Regions from separate parts of the Ferrovibrio xuzhouensis genome, predicted to be linked through region 2. Evidence: predicted binding sites of a transcription regulator. Region 2 holds the regulator's gene; the other holds the start of a gene.

Region 1 (9,927 bases), on a different contig from region 2:
AGGATGGCCACCGCCTGCTCGACCATCCGGAACTCTGGCAGTCGGCCGCCGACGCCTTCCTGCACCAGCTCGGGTTTTTCTGGTAGGCGCTGCGGTCAGACGCCTGATTCAGACGGGGGCAGCGTGCGCGCGGCCGGGAAAACCGCCGTGATGCGGGTGCCGCGGCCGGGCTGGCTGTCGATGGCGACGCGGCCCTGATGGGCGGCGACGAAGGCACGCACCAGCGACAGGCCGAGACCGAGGCCGCCGAAGCGGCGGCTGCGCTGCAGCTCGAGCTGCTCGAAGGGCTCGAAGATGCGCGCCTGGTCGGCCGGCGCGAAACCGATGCCGTGGTCGCGCACCCACAGTTCGATCTCGCCCTCGGTGTTGCGTTGCGCACCGACCTCGACCGGCAGGCCGGGCGGCGAGAATTTCAGCGCGCTGCCGATCAGGTTGATCAGGATCTGGCGCACCAGCCGGGCATCGGCGTGCAGCGGCGGCAGCCGGTCGGGCAGCTGCGGGATGATGCTGCCGGCGCCGCGGCCGAACTGCTGGCCGGCCAGCCGGGCGCAGGTGGCGATCTCGCCGGCCAGCTGCACCGGCTGTTCGTCGAGCACGATCCGGCTGGCCTCGATGCGGGCCAGGTCGAGAATGTCGTCGAGAATGCCGAGCAGATGCTGGCCGCTGCCATGGATGTCTTCGGCATAGTCGCGGTATTTCGGCGACTGCTCGCCGAACATCTGGTGCCGGATGATGTCGGAGAAGCCGATAATGGCATTGAGCGGCGTGCGCATCTCGTGGCTCATGTTGGCGAGAAAGCCGGATTTCGCATGGTTGGCGCGCAGCGCGACATCGCGCGCCTCCGACACCTCGCGGAACAGCTCGGCCAGCCGTTCGTTCTGGTCGCGCAGGGCCGCCGCGACCGCCTGCTGCTCGGTGATGTCGACCAGCACCACCACGCGGTCGCCCTGCCCGCTGCGGCGCAGGCCGGCGCGCACCCAGTGGCCGTTCGCCAGTTTCAGCACCGGCAGGCTGTCCGGCGCCGCGCTCTCCAGCCGCTTCAGCAGCCCGACCGGCAGGCCGGCGTCGCTGAGCAGGGGCGGCAGCGCGGTGCCCGGCCGCAGGCTCGGGGCGTCGATGCCGAGCAGGGCGGGAAAGCGGCGGTTCCACACCAGCAGCCGGCCGGCGCCGTCGAAGAAGGCGAAGGCCTCGCTGCTCTCGGCGATGTCGAGCAATTCGCTGCGCGCCGCGCCGATGCGGTCGTACAGGGCGATATTCTCGCGGTGCAGCCGCTTGTTGCGCACCACGATGCCGTTGACGACATGGTTGGCGGCGACCATGGCGCCGACATAGCCGATGGTCAGGCCGGCCAGGCCATAGCCGATCAGCGTGTCCATGGTCAGGAAATACGCGGCGAACGGCAGGGCGATGCCGAGAATGAAGGCGGCACCGGCCAGCGGCATCAGGGCGAGCGCCGCCGCCGAGCCGCCGATCATGCCGGCGGCCACCGCCACCAGCAGCATGCGGGCAGTATCGTCGAGCTGCGGCATCGCCGTGGCCGAGATGCCCCAGACCAGGCCGCAGAAGGCGGCCAGCGCCACATCGGTGACGGCGCGCCAGCGCGGCCGCGGCGCCGCCGGATCGACGGGCGGCGTATCGGGCTGCGGTGCATCCGCCCGTGGCCGGCGGCTGTACCAGTCGATCAGGATCAGGCTGGTGGCCAGCAGGTGCAGCAGCCACCAGCCGGCGATCCAGTCCGCCATGGTCTGGCGCCACAGCAGCAGGCAGATCACGCTGGCGCAGAACAGGGTGGCGATGGCGTTGATCAGCAGGATCTGGCGGAAGCCGCTGGGAAACGGCGGCCGCGCCGCGTCCAGCACAAGCTCGGACGGCGCAGCCCTGCGGCCGGTGGCGGCGGAATTCTGATCGGTGACGGACATACGGTGCAGCGACTTCCCCACGCCACTGAACCGGAAAACCGCCATCCGGCGCAATGCTGACCTTCGGATAATACAGGATTTCTGTGGATAAGCCGGCGGATCAGACCGTCCGCGCGATTTTCCACGTCGCCATGCCCGCCCCGGCAGTACCGTCGGCTAGACCGCAGGCGGCGCCGGGCGGGCCGCGGCGATGGTGCGCGCGGCGGGGAACACCGCGCTGATGCGGGTGCCATGGCCGGGCCGGCTGTCGATGGCGACCTGGCCCTGATGGGCGGCAACGAAGGCGCGCACCAGCGACAGGCCGAGGCCGACGCCGCCGAACTTGCGGCTGTGCTGGCTGTCGGCCTGCTCAAACGGCTCGAAGATGCGGGCCTGGTCGGCGGCGGCGATGCCGATGCCGTGGTCGCGCACCCAGATCTCGATCTCGCCGGTATCCGCGCGGCGGCCGCCGATCTCGACCGGCGCGCCCGGCGGCGAGAATTTCAGCGCATTGCCGAGCAGGTTGAGCAGGATCTGCCGCACCAGCCGGGCATCGGCGCGCAGGTCAGGCAGGTCGTCGGGCAGGGCGGTCAGCACCATCGACGCGCCATGTCCGCTCTGCAGGTCGGCCAGCCGGATGCAGGTCGCCGCCTCGTCGGCAATGCAGACCGCTTCCTCGGTCAGCACGATCTGGTTGGCCTCGATGCGGGCAAGGTCGAGGATGTCGTTGATGATGCCGAGCAGATGCAGGGCGCTGCCGTGGATGTCATGCAGGTATTCGTCGTAGCGCGGCGAGGCGGCGCCGAACAGTTTCTGCTGCATGATGTCGGAAAAGCCGATGATGGCATTCAGCGGCGTGCGCAGCTCGTGGCTCATGTTGGCGAGGAAGGTCGATTTCGCCTGGCTGGCGCGCAGCGCGGCATCGCGGGCTTCCGAGACCTCGCGGAACAGCTCGGCCAGCCGCTCGTTCTGGTCGCGCAGCCGGGCGCTGGCGGTCTGCTGTTCGGTGACGTCGACCAGCACCAGGGCACGGTCGCCCTGGGCGGTGCGGCGCAGGCTGGCGCGCACCCAGTGCCCGTTGGCCAGTTCCTGCACCGGCCGCGGCGCGCCGGCGACGGCGGCTTCCAGCCGCTCGGTCAGGTCGGCCGGCAGGCCGGCGCGCTCGAGCAGCGGTGCCAGGGCGACGCCCTGGTGCAGGGCAGCCATGTCGAGGCCGAGCAGGGCGGGAAAGCGCTGGTTCCACAGCAGCAGCCCGCCGTCGTCGTCGAAAAAGGCAAAGGCCTCGCTGCTCTCGGCGATGTCGAGCAGTTCGTCCTGGGCACCGCGGATGCGGGCATAGAGGGCGAGATTCTCGTCACGCAGGCGGCGGTTGCGCCGGATCACGCCATAGACGATGCGGTTGGTCATCAGCATCGCTGCGGTAAAGGCGGTCGCCATGGCACCAAGCGCATAGCCCAAGGTGGTGCCCGACAGCAGGAAAGTCACGACATAGGGCAACGCGGCGGCCAGCATGTAGGCGATGGCATTGCTCGGCACCACGGCCAGCGTGGCCGAACTGCCGGCGATCATGCCACCGGTGACCATGATCAGCAGCACCTGATGATTGGGATCGAGATGCGGCAGGAACAGCGCGCCGCCGCCCCAGACCAGGCCGGCGAGGCCGGCGATGGCGGTATCGATGCCGCGCAGCAGCGCCTGGCGGCTTTTGCTGCGCTGTCGCGGCGGCTGCAGGCCGCGCAGCAGGATGTAGAGCGCACCGGTGGCATGCAGGGCGAGCCAGGTCCAGACCCACAGCGCCGGCAGCCGGGTCAGCAGCAGGGCACCGGTGGTGCCGCTGATGATCAGGGTGACCAGCGCGTTGATCGGCAGGATGCGTCGGAAGCCCGCCATCGCCGGGTTGCGGCGGCGGGCCTGTGCCGCGGCGGTTTCGGCTGTCGGATCGGCGCCTGTTATCCCGGAGTCTGCGCTGTCGTGCATTCTGCTGCGTGGTTCCCCCGGCCGACTCAATCCCGAACCGGAGCGTGGCGCAACCTATTCTTTCACCAGCCGTTCACGCGGTCCCATTCGGCGACGACGGCGAGGCCGCCAGCGACGGCCGGGTCGGTGACGTAATAGCGGTCGTACATCGCCGCCGTCATGCAGGAATGGTTGGGCAGCACGCGCAGGCGGCTGCCCGGCGGATGGGCGGACAGGAAATCGGCGGCGCCGCCATCGCGGCGGCCGACCAAGCCATGCTCCTGATGCACGTCGCGCACGGCGAGGTCCGGCAGCGGCACGGCATCGCCTGGCCGGCAGACCAGGCCATAGCCGGTGCCCGGGCTGTGCTCGTTGGCGCCGGTATCCTTCGACAGCGCCAGCCCGCCGGCATCGAGCAGCAGGTGACCGCGGCCCGGATGATGGCTGACCACGGTGGCCAGCACGCTGACGGCAATGTCTTCCATGCGGCAGGAACCGACGCCGGCCTGGAACAGGTCGAAGAACATGTAGTTGCCGGGCCGCATCTCGGTGACACCGGCATAAGATTCGGCATGCAGTGCCGTCGGCGTCGAACCGACCGAGACGATGGCGCAAGCATGACCGGCGGCGCGCAGCCGTCCGGCGGCGGTGACCACCGCCAGCCGCTCGTCTTCGGCAATCGCCTTGATCTCGGCGATGCTGTGGGCGTGGTAGGAATGCCCGGCATGGGTCAGTACGCCGGCGAGTTCCGCGCCGGGCGCGGATAAAGCGGCGGCGAGCGGCAGCAGATCCGGCGAGTCGGGCGCGATGCCGGTGCGGCCGAGGCCGCAGTCGATCTTGATCAGCGTCCGGAAGCGGACGCCGAGCCGCCGGCCGGCAGCGGCGATGGCCTCGGCCACGGCGATATTGTCGGTGATCAGTTTCAGGTCGCAAGCCGTGTCGCGCATGATCGCGGCAGCCTGGTCGAGCTTCTGCGGCGCCACCGGCACGGCGTACAGGATGTCGCGGAAACCGGCGGCGGCGAAATGGGCGGCTTCCACCAGGGTCGAGACGGTGACCGGGCCTTTCGTGCCGGCATGGGCGAGGATGGCGACCGTGGCGGATTTCGCCGTCTTCATATGCGGCCGTAAGCTCAGGCCGAGCGACGCCGCGCGGTCGCGCATGCGCGCGGTATTGGCGAGCAGCCGGGCGCGGTCGAGGATCAGGACGGGGGTGGGCAGGTCGGCAAGCTGAAGCTGGGTCATGCCGCCTCGATAACCCTAGCGCGGCGCCAGCACAAGCTGCGTCTGGGTGACGATTGCGGCCAGCTTGCCATCGGCACGGGTGATCCGGGTCTGCCAGACCATGGTGGTGCGGCCGCGGTGCAGCGGCGTGCATTCGCCATGCGCCGTCTCGCCTGCGGGGATGCCGGCGAAGAAGTTGGTCTTGCTCTCGATCGTCGTGGTGCTGAAGCCCGCGCCGAGATTGGCGATGGTGGCGACGGCGCCGAGCGTATCGGCAAATGCCATCACCGCGCCGCCATGCAGGATGGCCGGCCGGGTGCACAGCTCGGGCCGCACCGGCAGTTCGGCGGTCACCTTCTCGGGCGTCACCTCAAGGACCTTCAGGCCCATCAGGCTGGCAAACGGCAGGTCGATGTCCATGACGGCCTCGTTACTTCATCAACTCGTAAGGCCCGCCGGTCTCCAGCGCCTTGAGATACGCCGGCCGGGCATGGATGCGCTGCAGCCAGTCTTTCAGAGCGGCGTGATCGCCAAGGCCGATGCGGCTCGACGCCGCCTCGACGGGAAAACTCATTATGATGTCGGCGGCGCTGAAATCGGCGCCGGCGAACCACGGGCCGCGTTGCTGCAGTTCGTCGTTCCAGAAGGCGAGCGCGGTGGCGAGCTGCGGATCGGTCAGGCGCTGCTGCACCTTCTTCGCCACCATGCCGACAATCGGCCGCAGCAGGCCCGGCACCTGGCCCGGCAGGCGCAGGAAGATCAGCTTGAGCAGCAGCAAAGGCATCGCCGAGCCTTCCGCGTAATGCAGCCAGTAGGTAAACCGCAGCTTCTCGTCGCTGCCGGCCGGCGGCACCAGGCGGCCCTGCCCGTGTTTCTCGAGGATGTAGTCGAGGATGGCACCGGTCTCGGCAATGGTGCGGCCATCTTCCGTGATCCCAGAATCAGTAATAACCGGCGACTTGCCGAGCGGATGGACCTTCTTCAGCTCCGGCGGCGCCAGCATGTCGGGCCGGCGCTGGTAGCGCACCACCTCGTAGGGGACGCCAAGCTCCTCCAGCAGCCACAGCACGCGCTGGGACCGCGAATTGTTCAGGTGATGCACGGTGATCATCTTGGCCCGCCCCCTCGCACGGGATGGCCGCCAGCCTAGCGGCCGGCCCGGCCGCCGTCATGGTCCGGCCGGGCCCGGGCCGCGGCCTGTCATGAAAAATTATGGCGGAATCCGGGCACTCCCTCCTTGACACTCTGCCGGAGGGTGCTTAGGTGTCTGGCGCTCTCCGTGGGGGAGTGCTAACAGTCCGGCGAATTCCGGCTAACTTATTGATTTTGCTGGATTGACCCGAATTCTGGTTCAACTCTATGCGACAGACATAATGGAGGATCGCATGAAGTTTCGTCCGCTGCATGACCGCGTGGTGGTGAAGCGCCTCGCTGAGGAAGAGCGTACCGCTGGCGGTATCATCATCCCCGACAGCGCCAAGGAAAAGCCGATGCAGGGCGAGATCGTCGCCGTCGGCGCCGGCGCCCGCGATGAAAACGGCAAGGTGCAGCCGCTCGATGTGAAGGCCGGCGACCGCGTGCTGTTCGGCAAGTGGTCGGGCACCGAGGTGAAGCTCGATGGCCAGGAGCTCCTGATCATGAAGGAGTCCGACATCATGGGCATCATCGAAGGCACCCCGGCCAAGAAGTCCAAGGCCGCCTGATCGGCGTCGCCTGATCCCGTCCGTCAAAATTCCAAGGAGAAACAGCTATGGCTGCTAAAGACGTCCGTTTCGGCGCCGATGCGCGCGGCAAGATGCTGCGCGGCGTCGATATCCTCGCCGATGCCGTCAAGGTCACCCTCGGCCCCAAGGGCCGTAACGTCGTGCTCGACAAGTCGTTCGGCGCGCCCCGCATCACCAAGGACGGCGTGACCGTCGCCAAGGAGATCGAGCTTTCCGACAAGTTCGAGAACATGGGCGCGCAGATGGTGCGTGAGGTCGCTTCCAAGGCGAACGACCAGGCCGGCGACGGCACCACCACCGCCACCGTGCTGGCCCAGGCCATCGTCCGCGAAGGCGGCAAGGCCGTCGCCGCCGGCATGAACCCGATGGATCTGAAGCGCGGCATCGACCTCGCCGTCGAGAAGATCGTCGAGGACCTGAAGACCCGCTCGAAGAAGATCTCGGGCGCCAAGGAAATCGCCCAGGTCGGCACCATCTCGGCCAACGGCGACACCGAAATCGGCAACATGATCGCCAAGGCGATGGAAAAGGTCGGCAACGAGGGCGTCATCACGGTGGAAGAGGCCAAGAGCCTCGAGACCGAGCTGGACGTCGTCGAGGGCATGCAGTTCGACCGCGGCTACCTGTCGCCGTATTTCATCACCAATGCCGAGAAGATGATCTGCGACATGGAGAACCCCTACATTCTTCTCCATGAGAAGAAGCTGTCGGGCCTCCAGGCCATGCTGCCGGTCCTCGAGGCCGTCGTGCAGACCGGCCGTCCGCTGCTGATCGTCGCCGAGGATGTCGAGGGCGAAGCCCTGGCCACCCTGGTGGTGAACAAGCTGCGCGGTGGCCTGAAGGTCGCCGCCGTCAAGGCGCCGGGCTTCGGCGATCGCCGCAAGGCCATGCTGGAAGACATCGCGATCCTGACCGGTGGTCAGCTGATCTCGGAAGACCTCGGCATCAAGCTCGAGTCGGTCACCCTGCAGATGCTGGGCACCGCCAAGAAGGTCACGATCGACAAGGAAAACACCACGATCGTTGCCGGCGCCGGCAAGAACAAGGACATCCAGGCCCGTGTTGGCCAGATCAAGGCGCAGATCGAGGAGACTTCCTCGGACTACGACCGCGAGAAGCTGCAGGAGCGTCTGGCCAAGCTGGCCGGTGGCGTGGCCGTCATCAAGGTCGGCGGCGCCAGCGAGATCGAGGTGAAGGAGCGCAAGGATCGCGTCGATGACGCGCTGCATGCGACCCGCGCCGCGGTCGAGGAAGGCATCGTTCCGGGCGGCGGCACCGCGCTGCTGTACTCGGTGCGCGCCATCGACAAGGTCAAGGTCGACAATGCCGACCAGAAGCATGGCGTGGAGATCATCCGCCGCGCCCTGCAGGCTCCGGTTCGCCAGATCGCCGAAAACGCCGGCGTCGATGGCGCCGTGGTGGCCGGCAAGCTGCTCGAGTCGAAGGACACCAGCTGGGGCTTCAATGCCCAGACCGAAGAATACACCGACCTGGTCAAGGCCGGCGTGATCGACCCGACCAAGGTCGTGCGCGTCGCCCTGCAGGGCGCTGCTTCGGTGGCCGGCCTGCTGATCACCACCGAGGCCATGGTTGCCGACAAGCCGGAGCCGAAGTCGGCCGGCGGCGGCATGCCGGGCGGCGGCGGCATGGGTGGCATGGGCGGCATGGGTGGCATGGACTTCTAAGTCCTGCCTTCCGAACGTCCGGAAGTTTACGGAGAGGCCCGGTCGCAAGACCGGGCCTTTTCTTTTTGTCCGGCGTCAGGTGCGGCGCGGCAGGGTCACGGTCGCCAGCAGGCCGCCCTGCGGCGCGGCGGACAGCACGATGCTGCCGCCCTGGGCGGCAATGGCGTCGCGGGCGATGGTCAGCCCGAGCCCGGTGCCGCCGGTCTCGCGGTTGCGCGAGGTCTCGAGCCGGGTGAACGGGCGGAAGGCCATCTCCACCTGGTCGGCCGGGATGCCGGGGCCGTCATCGGCGATGGTGACGGTGAGCGCATCGGCATCGGCCCGCAGCGCCACCTGCACCGCCGTGCCGAACTTGCAGGCATTGTCGATCAGGTTGCCGAAGGCGCGGCGGATGGCGACCGGCTGGCAGACCAGCGCGGCATGATCCGGCCCGTCATACTGGGTCGGGCAGCCGGCATCGGTGGCGGTGTCGCACAGGCTGATCAGCAGCGAGGCGAGATCGATGCCGCTGGAGGGCTCGTCGCGCAGCTGGCTGTTGCCGAAGGTGAGCGTCGCGCTGACCATCGTCTCCATGTCGGCGATATCGGCCAGCACCTGGCGGCGCTGTTCGGCGTCAGGCAGGTATTCGGCGAACAGCCGCAGCCGGGTCAGCGGCGTGCGCAGGTCATGCGAGATGGCGGCGATCATCTGCAGCCGGTCGTCGACGAAACGCTTCAGGCGCAATTGCATCTCGTTGAAGGAGTTGCCGATCGCCTGCAGTTCCGGCGCGTTGAAGCGACCGACCAGGCGCGGCTCGCGGTCATGGCCGAGCCGGTCCGCGGCGGCGGCGAGCTCGTCCAGCGGCCGGACCACGCCGCGCGTCACCCAGATCGACAGCAGGCCGATCATCATCACGGCCAGCAGCGGCAAGGCTACGTTGCGGACCATGCGCAGGGTTTCCTGTCCGTCGCTTTTCGGCATCACCAGCAGCCAGTCGTCGGTGCCGATGCGAAAGGCGATGCGCAGGTCGCTGCTCAGCATGTTGCTGCGCCGGTCATCAAGCGCATCGCGCATCACGATCGGCAGCGGCGGCAGGATGATGACCAGCGGGCGTGCCGAATATTCCGGATCGTCGAGGTCGTCGGCCATCAGCAGCACGTCCTGCGGCGCCAGGCCGAGGGTGTCGGCGATCTGCCGGTGCAGCTCGGCAAAGGCGCCGGCGCGCAGTTCGGCAAAGGCGTTGCCATGCGGGGCATGGCGGAACTCCGGCTTGGCGCCGAGCGGCGTGAAGTCCAGCCATTGCCGCGCCGGCAGGTTCCGCAGCACGCCCGGCCGGTCGGCGGCGGATACGGCGTTGCTGCGGTCGCGCGCCTCGCGCAGGGTGGCGAGCAGCCAGTCGCGGTCGAAGAACATGATGTCGGGCGGCCGGATCACCAGCGGCATCGCCTTGTCGACCGCTTTC
Region 2 (9,927 bases):
ACCGGCGACCAGTAGGTCTCGATGTCATCGATCGGCCGGGGCAGCAGGCCGCGGGTGCCGCGCTGCATGTTGGTGAAGGCCTGCTGCGCCGAAGTGAACAGCCGGCGCGCCTCGTCGTCGGTATCGGCGGCGATCACGTTGACGCCGACCATGGCGTGCGGTTTGGCCAGCTGTCCGGAGGGCTCGAAGCGGCTGCGATAGGTCTCCAGCGCCGGCATCAGCGCCTCGGGGGCGAAATGCGAGGCGAAGGCATAGGGCAGGCCGAGAATGGCGGCGAGCTGGGCGCCGAACAGGCTGGAGCCGAGAATCCACAGCGGCACGTTCGAGCCGCCGCCAGGCACCGCGCGCAGGCGCTGGCCGGGTTCGATCGGGGCGAGCAGGGCCTGCAGCTCCTGCACGTCGCGGGGGAAGGTATCGGCCGCCTCAGGGTCGCGGCGTAGCGCCCGCAGGGTCATCTGGTCGGTGCCGGGCGCGCGACCCAGGCCCAGATCGATGCGGCCGGGATACAGTGCTTCCAGCGTGCCGAACTGCTCGGCGATCACCAGCGGCGAATGGTTGGGCAGCATGATACCGCCGGCGCCGACGCGCATGTACTTGGTGCCGCCGGCGACATGGCCGATCACCACCGCGGTGGCGGCGCTGGCGATGCCGATCATGTTGTGGTGTTCGGCCAGCCAGTAGCGGTTGTAGCCCCAGTCCTCGGCATGGCGGGCGAGATCGAGGGTGTTGCGCAGGGCATCGCGCGGCGTGAAGCCGTCCGGCACGGGCGCGAGATCGAGAACGGAAAACAGCGGCACGGCAAACCTCCGGCGGTCACTGCGCCGACACCGGCGCCCACGGGCACTGCGCCGACACCGGCGCCTCTCGCAAGCCGGCGGCGGGCCAAGCTCACGCCAGCAAGCTAACGCGGCCGGCGCGCCGTTCAACCCCGGGCAGGTTGAGCGGGGGGATCAGGCCTGGGTATTGACCGCGGCGCCGGGCTGCAGCTCGTCCTGCGGGCCGCCCTTGGAGACGCCGACCATGGCGGCACGCAGCAGGCGGCCGTGCTGGACGTAGCCGGCCGCCACCACCTGCACGACGGTGCCCGACGGCACTGTGGGATCTTCGATCTCGAACATCGCCTGGTGCAGGTTGGGGTCGAATTTCTGGCCCTTCGGCTCGACGCGGGCAATGCCATGGCGCTCGAATACGCTCAGCAGCTCGCGCTCGGTCGCCTCGACGCCGGAGATCACCGCGGCTTCCGGGCTGCCCTCGGCGTGCTTCGGCGCGTTGTCGAGCGCGCGGCGCAGGTTGTCGGCCACGGTGAGGATGTCGCGGGCGAATTTGCCGGACGCATACTTGGCGGCGTCTTCCTTCTCGCGCTCCAGCCGCTTGCGCAGGTTCTCGCCCTCGGCGGCGGTGCGCAGGATGCGGTCTTTCAGCTCGGCGATCTCGGCCTGGGCGGCGGCCAGCGCGGCGGCGGCAGCCTCCGGCCCGGTCGCTCCCGACGTACTCTGGGCGGCGCTCTCGGGCGCCTCGGCCGGGGTCGCGGGGTTCTGGGTTTCGTTCTGTGTCATCGTATCCTCGTTGCGTCCTGCATATACGGATCGAGGCCGGAAATTGAAAGGGGTAGGGCGAAAAACCGGGCTTCTGCGGGCTGATTACGGCGTCAGCCGAGCAGGCGGCCGACCACCTGGGCGGTGAAATCCACCATGGGGACGACCCGGGCGTAGTTCATCCGGGTCGGGCCGATCACCCCGATGGCGCCGACGATGCGCTGCTGCTGGTTCTGCAGCGGGGCAACGATCAGCGAACAGCCGGCGCGACGGAACAGGGTGTTCTCCGAGCCGATGAAAATGCGGACGCCCTCGCTGCCCTGGGTCAACTCGATCAGCCGCAGCATCTCCTCGGTATTCTCGAGTTCCTCCATCAGGTCGCGGATGCGCTCGAGGTCGGCCAGTGCCGAGACGTCGTCCAGCAGGCTGGCGCTGTTGCGCACGATCAGCGTGCCGCGGCCCGGCTCGCCGCCCCAGATCGCCAGGCCCGCCTCGACGATGCCGGCGGCCAGCTGGTCGACCTCGGCGCGCCGAGCGGTCAGTTCGTGCAGGATCTCGTCGCGCGCCTCGGCCATGGTGCGGCCGGCCAGGCGTTGCGACAGGAACTGTCCGGCCTCGGCCAGCGCCGAGCCGGTCATGCCCATTGGCATGTCCAGCATGCGGTTCTCGACCTGGCCGGATTCCGAGACCAGCACGACGAGCGCGCGGCCCGGGGCCACGGGGACGAATTCCACATGGCGCAAGGGGGCGTCGACCTTCGGTGCCACCACCAGCCCGGCATGGCCCGACAGGCCCGAGAGGACGGCGGTCGCCTGGGTCAGCACTTCCTGGAAACCGGTGCCCGAGGCGGCGCAGCGCGTCTCGATCGACGTGCGCTCCTCGCCGGTCAGGTCGCCGACCTGCAGCAGGCCGTCGACGAACAGCCTGAGCCCGGTTTCGGTCGGCAGCCGGCCGGCTGAGGTATGCGGCGCATAGAGCAGCCCGGCGTCTTCGAGATCGGCCATGGTGTTGCGGATGCTGGCCGGCGACAGCCGGTTTTCGAGTTTCTTCGACAGCAGGCGCGAACCGACCGGCTCGCCGGTGGTCATATAGGTCTCGACCACCAGGCGCAGGATGTCGCGGCTGCGCTGGCTCATTTCCTGGATCATGGCTTCCACAATTAAGAAGGGGACCGGCTGTCGTCAATGACGTCCGGGCGCCGGGCCGCCGGACAGGCCACCCCCGGAGAAATCCCGGTTCCTGTGGCATCGCTCACAGAATGCCACATCGGCGGCCAGACCGGCGGGAATAAAACCGGGCGCCCGGGTGTCTTTCCCACGAACCGCCCCGGCATTCGCCGCGGGGGTCGCTGCATCAGGAACAGACATCATGCGCAGAACTTTCCTTTCCGCCTTCGCCCTTGCCGCCGGTTTCGCCATGACCGGCCCGGCTTTCGCCCATGCCCGTCTGGAACGGGCCGTCCCCGACGGCAAGGCCACCCTTGCCCTCACGCTGGACAGCCTGAAGCTGTTTTTCTCCGAGGGGCTCGTCATCGCGCTGAGCGGGGTAAAGGTCACCGATGCCGGCCAGCACCCGGTCCAGACCGGCACGCCCGTTCTCGCCGCCTGCGACGACCGGGAGATGATCGTCCCGCTGCCGGCCAGCCTGCCGGTCGGCAAATACACCGTGCTGTGGCATGCCGTGGCCAGCGATGGCCATCGCGCCGAGGGCAGTTACACCTTCGCGGTCAGCCATTGATCGCGCCGCAGCCCCTGCTGGTTGCCGCCCGCCTGGCCTGCGACGCGGCGGCAAGCTTTCTCTTCGGCGCCGGCCTGTTCTTTGTGGCGGTCGCGCCGGGGCAGGTCGGCGGTGTGGCGGCGGCGCGGCTGCGTTGGCCGATGCTGGCTGCCGTCCTGCTTGCGGTTGCCGCCCTGCTGGCCTGGCTCGTCGCGGAGGCGGCGAGCGCCGGCGGCGGCTGGTCCGCCGTCGATCCGGCCCTGCTGCGGGTTCTGCTGCTGGCCACGCCGATCGGACGGGCCTGGCTGGTCCGTGCGGGGCTGGCCCTGCTGACGGCGGGTGCGGTTGTGATGGCGGCCAGACCGGCCGTGGCCACCGCACTGGCCGGCGGCCTGCTGGCCAGCGTCGCGCTCGGCGGCCATGCGGTGATGCATGACGGCTGGCTCGGCGACCTTCACATGACCAACGACGCGGTGCATGTGCTGGCCGGCGCGGCCTGGGCGGGCGGGCTGGTGCCGCTTGTGCTCTGCCTCGGCCGCTGTGCCGATCGCACATTGCTCGCGCCGGCGCGGCAGATGCTGCTGCGCTTTTCCGTCATGGGGCAGGTCGCGGTCGCGCTGGTCGTCGCCACCGGCCTGGCCAATACGCTGCTTGTCTTTGGCGGTTGGCCGCAGCGCTGGGCCACCGCCTATCAGCTGCTGCTGGCGCTGAAGATCCTGCTGGTGCTCGGCATGATCGGACTGGCGCTGCGCAACCGCTCGGCCTTCCGCAACCGTTTCGGCGGCGATGCGCTCGCTACCCTGCGGTCGATCCGGCGCGCCGCCTGCGGCGAACTGGCCCTGGCGGCCGGCGTACTGATGCTGGTTGCCGTTTTCGGCACGTTGTCACCGCAATAGGAGACCGACCCATGACCAGCCCTCACGGTGCCGTGTTTTTGGATTCTAAAATGACTGCTCTAAAATCCGGACCCGCCTCGCAGACGCCGGTTCCGCCGGCTGCGCGCCTCCTCCGGATCAGAGAGACAGCGGAATGCTTCCGTCAGCGCCCCCGCCACTCCCGTCGTCTTCCGCCCTTGCCGTCTGGACGGCCCGCGCGGGCGCGCTCTGCTATGCCGCCTGGGGCCTGTTCCACTGCAAGGTGGCCTACGACATCATGCAGCTCGGCGAAGGCCACGAGGGCATCGCGCAGGGCCGGCTGTTCCAGCTCGCCGCCTACATGCTCACCATCTCGCTGTTCATCATCGTCGTGGCGCTCTGGCGCAACTGGCGCAACGACCGGCTCGGCTACTGGCTCAGCCTCTGCGTCGCCGGCTGGGCCGACGGCATCTGGATCACCGTGGTGGTGCTGCCGGGCTATGTCGGTTTCGCGCGCGGCTTCATCCCGCCGGCGATCTTCCTGGCGGGGGCCATCCTCACCACCATCGCCCGGCGCCGGCAGGCGCACGGCCGCGCAGCTATGTAACGGGCCGGCCGGCCTCGTTGCGTGGGGGCGGCGATGACTGGTCCCGTCGCCCTGTGGTGCCGGCTGGGCGCTGGCCTGCTGGCGGGTGCCATCGCAATCGGACTCAACACCGTCGCCCTGAAACTGGCCGATTATGTTCCGCTGGCGACGGCCCATGGCGGCCTGCTGCGGCTGGTCTCGCTCTGGATCGGGCCGGTGTTGCAGCAGACCGGAATCGCGGCGTTATGGTTGGCGCTCGGCGGTCCGCCGGCCAACACGCCGCCGTTCCAGACCGGCTTCCATCTCGCCGTCGGCCTCGCCATGGCGGTGGTCTATGTCGTGGCCATCGAGCCGGTTCTGCCGCGGCCGGCCTGGCTGAAGGGCGCGATCTATGCAGCCGGTGTCTGGCTGCTGAATGCCGTTGTCGTGCTGCCTCTGACGGGCGAGGGCTTTGCCGGCAGCGCCCATCTGACGCCTGCCGGCATGCTCTGGTACGCCGCGGCGCACACGCTGTTCTTCATGACACTGGCACTGCTGTTCGCGCGGTTCTCGCCCCGGCCGCCGCGCCCGATATCGCGGGGCGGCGCCGGGGAGGTGTTCACCGGCTGAGGAAACTGCGGATTTCCGCGGCGATTTCCGCGGCGTGGGTTTCGAGCGCGAAATGCCCGGTCTCGAAGAAGCGCACCACCGCGGCAGGGATGTCGCGCCTGAAGGCCTCGGCGCCGGCCGGCAGGAAGAAGGGATCGTTCCTGCCCCAGACTGCGAGGAAAGGCGGTTTGTGGGTGCGGAAATATGTCTGGAAGGCCGGATACAGCGCGACGTTGCTCTTGTAGTCGCCGAACAGGTCGAGCTGCACGTCAGCCATGCCCGGCCGCGCCAGATAGAAATTGTCCAGCGAATGGCCGTCCGGCGATGCCGCCGTCGCATCGGGGACACCATGCGTGTATTGCCAGACGGTCGTCTCGGGCTTGAGGAACGCGCGCAGGGCCTCGCGGTTGGCCGGCGTGGCGTCCTGCCAGTAGGCCCGGATCGGATTCCAGCTGTCGCTCAGGCCTTCCTCATAGGCATTGCCGTTCTGCGAAATGATGGCCGTGATCCGCTCGGGGTGTTTCACGGCCAGCCTGAAGCCGGTCGGTGCGCCGTAGTCGAACACATAGAGGGCATAGCGGTCGAAACCGATGACCTCGGTGAAGCGGTCGACGGCCTCCGCGATGCGGTCGAAGGTGACCATGCCATCCGGCGTGCCGGACTGGCCGAAGCCCGGCAGGTCGGGGGCGACGATATGGAAGCGGTCGGCCAGCAGCGGAATGAGGTCGCGGAACATATGGCCGGCGCTGGGGAAGCCGTGCAGCAGCAGCAACTTCGGGGCGCCGGGGGTGCCGGCCTCGCGATAGAAGATGCTGAGGCTGTCCACGGTGGCGGTCTGGTATCGGATGGCGGTCATGGGTCTGGTCCTTGGGGGTAAGTAACCTGTCTGAATTGCGATAGAAGGTTATGCATAGTGCAAGTAACCTGTCAATAGAATTTTTAGAGGTTACTGTAATTTTTCACCCAACTCGACTGTGCCTGACCAAGGTGGCCACCATTAATTCGCTGTTATCCGGTTAATACACGTCACTATGTGCGATGGACAGGATGCAATCCTGCAGTCCACCGCCACATCTACGGCGGTATGAGAGACGGACAGGTTATGGGCAATAACTTGTAATATATCATTATGAAGGTTATATATCGGACAGGCGGGCTGCTGCCGAAGGATGTCGCGGCCGGAACAGGAGTTGTGATGGACAGTCATTCCCCGGCCCTTTTCGTCGGCGATGCGCTCGGGCTGGATTTCCTCAATTCGGTGGCAACGCCGCAGGACACCACGATCGACTGGATCGACGACGGCGAAGGGCTGCTGCGCTGGCTGGATCAGGCACGGCTCGTCCCGGCCTCCGCTCTCGACGCCATTCGCGCCCAGGCGCTGCCCGGCGAACTCGACAAGGTCGCGGACCGGGCCCGAAGCCTGCGGGAATGGTTCCGGGGCTTCGTGCAGACGCATCGGGGCCGCCCGCTGGCGCTGGACACTCTGGATGCGCTGGAGCCGCTGAACCGTCTGCTGGAGCGCGACGAAGCCTTCAGCCAGATCGTGCAGACGCAAGACGGCGGCAGTGCCTCGCTCGAGGTCCGGGCCCTGCGCCGCTGGCGCTCGCCGGAAGCTTTGCTGCTGCCAGTCGGCGAAGCGCTGGCGCGCTTTGTCTGCACGGAGGACTTCACGCAGGTTAAGGCCTGCGAGGGACCCGCCTGCACATTGCTGTTCGCCGACCATACGCGCGGCCATGCGCGGCGCTGGTGCAGCATGGCGCTGTGCGGCAACCGGGCGAAGCAGGCGGCGCATCGCGAGCGGCGCAAGGCGCATCAGCATTAGGCTGCGGCCGGAAAGCAAAAAGCCCCGGAGGGGCTTTTTCATCGGTCTGATGTGTTCTGGAGAACCTGAGCGGTGCTCGCTCAGTAAGGCGGTTTCCGCAGATCGCGCTGTCGCTTTGCCGCTTCCGTCCACCAGGCGAGATCATCGGCGAAGCGCGGAAAGGCCCTTTCCAGCCGGGCCCCGGCTTCTCCTGTCGGCCGGCCGCTCTCGTCGAGGGCACCGAGGATGGGGCCAACCGTGATGGTGCTGGAGGTTACCACCATCCCCATCTCGGAGAGCGTGGCATGCCAGGCGACGTTGGCGCGCGCGCCGCCGATGGCGCCGGCGGAATATGAGAGCACCGCGGCAGGGCGCCAGAACCATTCTTCCAAGAAATGGTCGGTCAGGTTTTTCAGGCCCGGCTGAGGGCCCCAGTTGTATTCCCCGGTTACAAACACGAAGGCGTCCGCAGCAACAATCTTCCGGGCCAGAGCTTCCAGGCGATCCGGTGCGGTCCCCGGCGCATATTCCTTGTACATGCGATCGAGAATGGGAAGGTCGATCGCCTTGGCGTCGATCAGTTCGACATCGTTGCCGCGGGCCTGCAGCGTGGAAACCGTGTAGTTGGCCAGCCGGATGCCCGCGCGATCGGTGCGGTACGATCCGTAGAAGACAAGAATCCGGTCGGTCATATGCGCTCTCCCTATTGTCGGCGCGGCGATTATAGGCGATGCCGCGTCGGCCGCTCACCCGTCCGTCGCATGCCACGGTAAGCCTGCGGCCAACGCTGTCCGCTTCGGAATGTCCGGGATCAGAACAGCCGGTCGAGCCAGCCCTGCGGGCCGGACGTGCGGCCGAACTGGATGTCGGTCAGCGCTGCCTTGAGCCGTGTTGCCACCGGACCGGCCTCGCCATTGCCGATGACAAAACCATGCCGGCGGCCTTTCACATGGCCGATCGGTGCCACGACCGCAGCGGTGCCGCAGGCAAACGCCTCGCGCAGGCGCCCGCTCTGGGCATCGGCCTGCCACTGGTCGATGGCGTAGGGCTCCTCGCGCACGGTCAGGCCCATGCCGCGCGCCAGCGTGATCAGCGAATCGCGGGTGATGCCCGGCAGGATGGTGCCGGTCAGCGGCGGGGTCTGCAGCGCGCCGTCGTCGAAAACGAAGAAGACGTTCATGCCGCCGAGTTCCTCGACCCAGCGGCGTTCGACGGCGTCGAGGAACACCACCTGCTCGCAGCCCTCGCGCTCGCCCTCGGCCTGGGCAACCAGGCTGGCGGCATAGTTGCCGCCGCATTTCGCCGCGCCGGTGCCGCCGGGGGCCGCCCGGGTATAGTTTTCGGAGACCCAGAGCGTCACGCCCTTGGCGCCGCCCTTGAAATAGGACGCGACCGGCGAAGCGATGACGCAGAACAGATGCTCGGTTGCCGGCTTCGGCGGCAGCGCGACCTCGGTGCCGATCATGAAGGGGCGCAGGTAGAGCGAGGCGCCCTCGGCGGTCGGAATCCACGCGCGGTCGGTGCGCACCAGCGCGCGGACGGAGTCGGTGAACAGCTCTTCCGGCAGCAGCGGCATGGCCATGCGTTCGGCCGAAGCGCGGAAGCGGCGCGCATTGGCGTCCGGGCGAAACAGCGCGGCACCGCCATCGGGCAGCCGGTAGGCCTTGAGCCCCTCGAAAATCTCCAGCGCGTAATGCAGCGACAGGGTGGCCGGGTCGAGGGCGAGCGGCTGGCGCGGCTCCAGCCGCCAGTCATGCCAGCCGCGCTCCTTCGTATGGCGCAGGGTGATCATATGGTCGGTGAAAACGCGGCCGAAGGCGGGGTTCTGCAGCAGGGCGGTGCGCTCGGCCGCGGAGGCCGGCTGCGCGGTCTGCTGCATGTCCAGGGTCAGGTCGCTCATCAGGTCCTCCATACTCCGTCACCCATGCCGCGGCACCATTCCGGGCCGCCTGCATCTGTCCTATGCGCCAGCATGGCGGCGGGATCAACCCGCCCGGAAACAGGCACAGGCCGGCATCGGCGATGGCGGCCGGGCCTATCCGTATGGTCTGGAAGGGAGGATGTATTGGAAATTTGGAGCGGGCGAAGGGATTCGAACCCTCGACCCCAACCTTGGCAAGGTTGTGCTCTACCCCTGAGCTACGCCCGCTCGGCGTTTTGGCCGGAAACCCGGCACCGGCCTGGCAGACGGTCACGGCAGTGACGAGTCGGGGGTCCGGCCAACCGGAGGGTCCCCGGTTGCAGGCGCGCACTATACCCAGCCGCAAACCCGATGCAAGCGTCTTGTAAGACAAAATGATTTCGCCCGCCCGGTGGTCGCGGCCGGCTCCGGCGGCGGGGTTTCGGACCGGTATTCCCGGCGAATTTTCAGCGGCTTGGCGGAAAGGGCTTGCACCCTCCGGGGCGGTCCTGTATCTGGTGCGCCTCGCGCGGGCCCTGCCCGTGTTCTGCATGGGTCCCCATCGTCTAGAGGCCCAGGACGGCGCCCTCTCACGGCGCAAACCGGGGTTCGAATCCCCGTGGGGACGCCACTCAGTATCTGCCGGGCGATGCGGCCGCCGCATCATCCTTAACCCGACCCTCCACAGGACGCCCGCAGCCACAGGACAACCGCCGTGCATGTGATCGTTGTCGGCGCCGGCGTGGTCGGCATGACCACCGCCTGGTTCCTGCATCGGGCCGGCCACCGGGTCACGGTCATTGATGCCGCATCTGGCCCGGGCCTCGGCACCAGTCGCGCCAACGGCGCCCAGCTCAGCTACAGCTATGTCGCGCCGCTCGCCGCGCCCGAGGTGCTGCCGGCGCTGCCGAAATACCTCTTCGACCGCAACTCGCCGATGCGTTTCC

The links. The regulator HrcA, encoded in region 2, represses chaperone genes, less so after heat shock. The targets are predictions, from matches to a motif close to GTTAGCACTCNCCNNNGGNGAGTGCTAAC.
Region 1: groES (co-chaperone GroES) is a predicted target of HrcA. The motif match lies at 6,344-6,372, and genes of this name have one in related genera.

The regions. Positions count from the first base shown of each region.
Region 1 covers NZ_JBHRYJ010000001.1:1,915,092-1,925,018, forward strand. The annotation lists gene ACFOOQ_RS09530 (dienelactone hydrolase family protein) at 1-86, shown strand, start outside; gene ACFOOQ_RS09535 (sensor histidine kinase) at 96-1,919, opposite strand; gene ACFOOQ_RS09540 (sensor histidine kinase) at 2,076-3,875, opposite strand; gene ACFOOQ_RS09545 (alanine racemase) at 3,938-5,098, opposite strand; gene ACFOOQ_RS09550 (PaaI family thioesterase) at 5,114-5,497, opposite strand; gene ACFOOQ_RS09555 (glutathione S-transferase family protein) at 5,508-6,188, opposite strand; gene groES (co-chaperone GroES) at 6,463-6,780, shown strand; gene groL (chaperonin GroEL) at 6,828-8,486, shown strand; gene ACFOOQ_RS09570 (sensor histidine kinase) at 8,562-9,927, opposite strand, start outside.
Region 2 covers NZ_JBHRYJ010000002.1:483,010-492,936, forward strand. The annotation lists gene ACFOOQ_RS12415 (LLM class flavin-dependent oxidoreductase) at 1-797, opposite strand, end outside; gene grpE (nucleotide exchange factor GrpE) at 951-1,556, opposite strand; gene hrcA (heat-inducible transcriptional repressor HrcA) at 1,649-2,683, opposite strand; gene copC (copper homeostasis periplasmic binding protein CopC) at 2,904-3,272, shown strand; gene copD (copper homeostasis membrane protein CopD) at 3,269-4,147, shown strand; gene ACFOOQ_RS12440 (hypothetical protein) at 4,281-4,712, shown strand; gene ACFOOQ_RS12445 (hypothetical protein) at 4,746-5,300, shown strand; gene ACFOOQ_RS12450 (alpha/beta fold hydrolase) at 5,290-6,135, opposite strand; gene ACFOOQ_RS12455 (CGNR zinc finger domain-containing protein) at 6,475-7,101, shown strand; gene ACFOOQ_RS12460 (NADPH-dependent FMN reductase) at 7,182-7,772, opposite strand; gene ACFOOQ_RS12465 (branched-chain amino acid aminotransferase) at 7,892-8,980, opposite strand; tRNA gene ACFOOQ_RS12470 (tRNA-Gly) at 9,155-9,229, opposite strand; tRNA gene ACFOOQ_RS12475 (tRNA-Glu) at 9,536-9,611, shown strand; gene ACFOOQ_RS12480 (D-amino acid dehydrogenase) at 9,696-9,927, shown strand, end outside.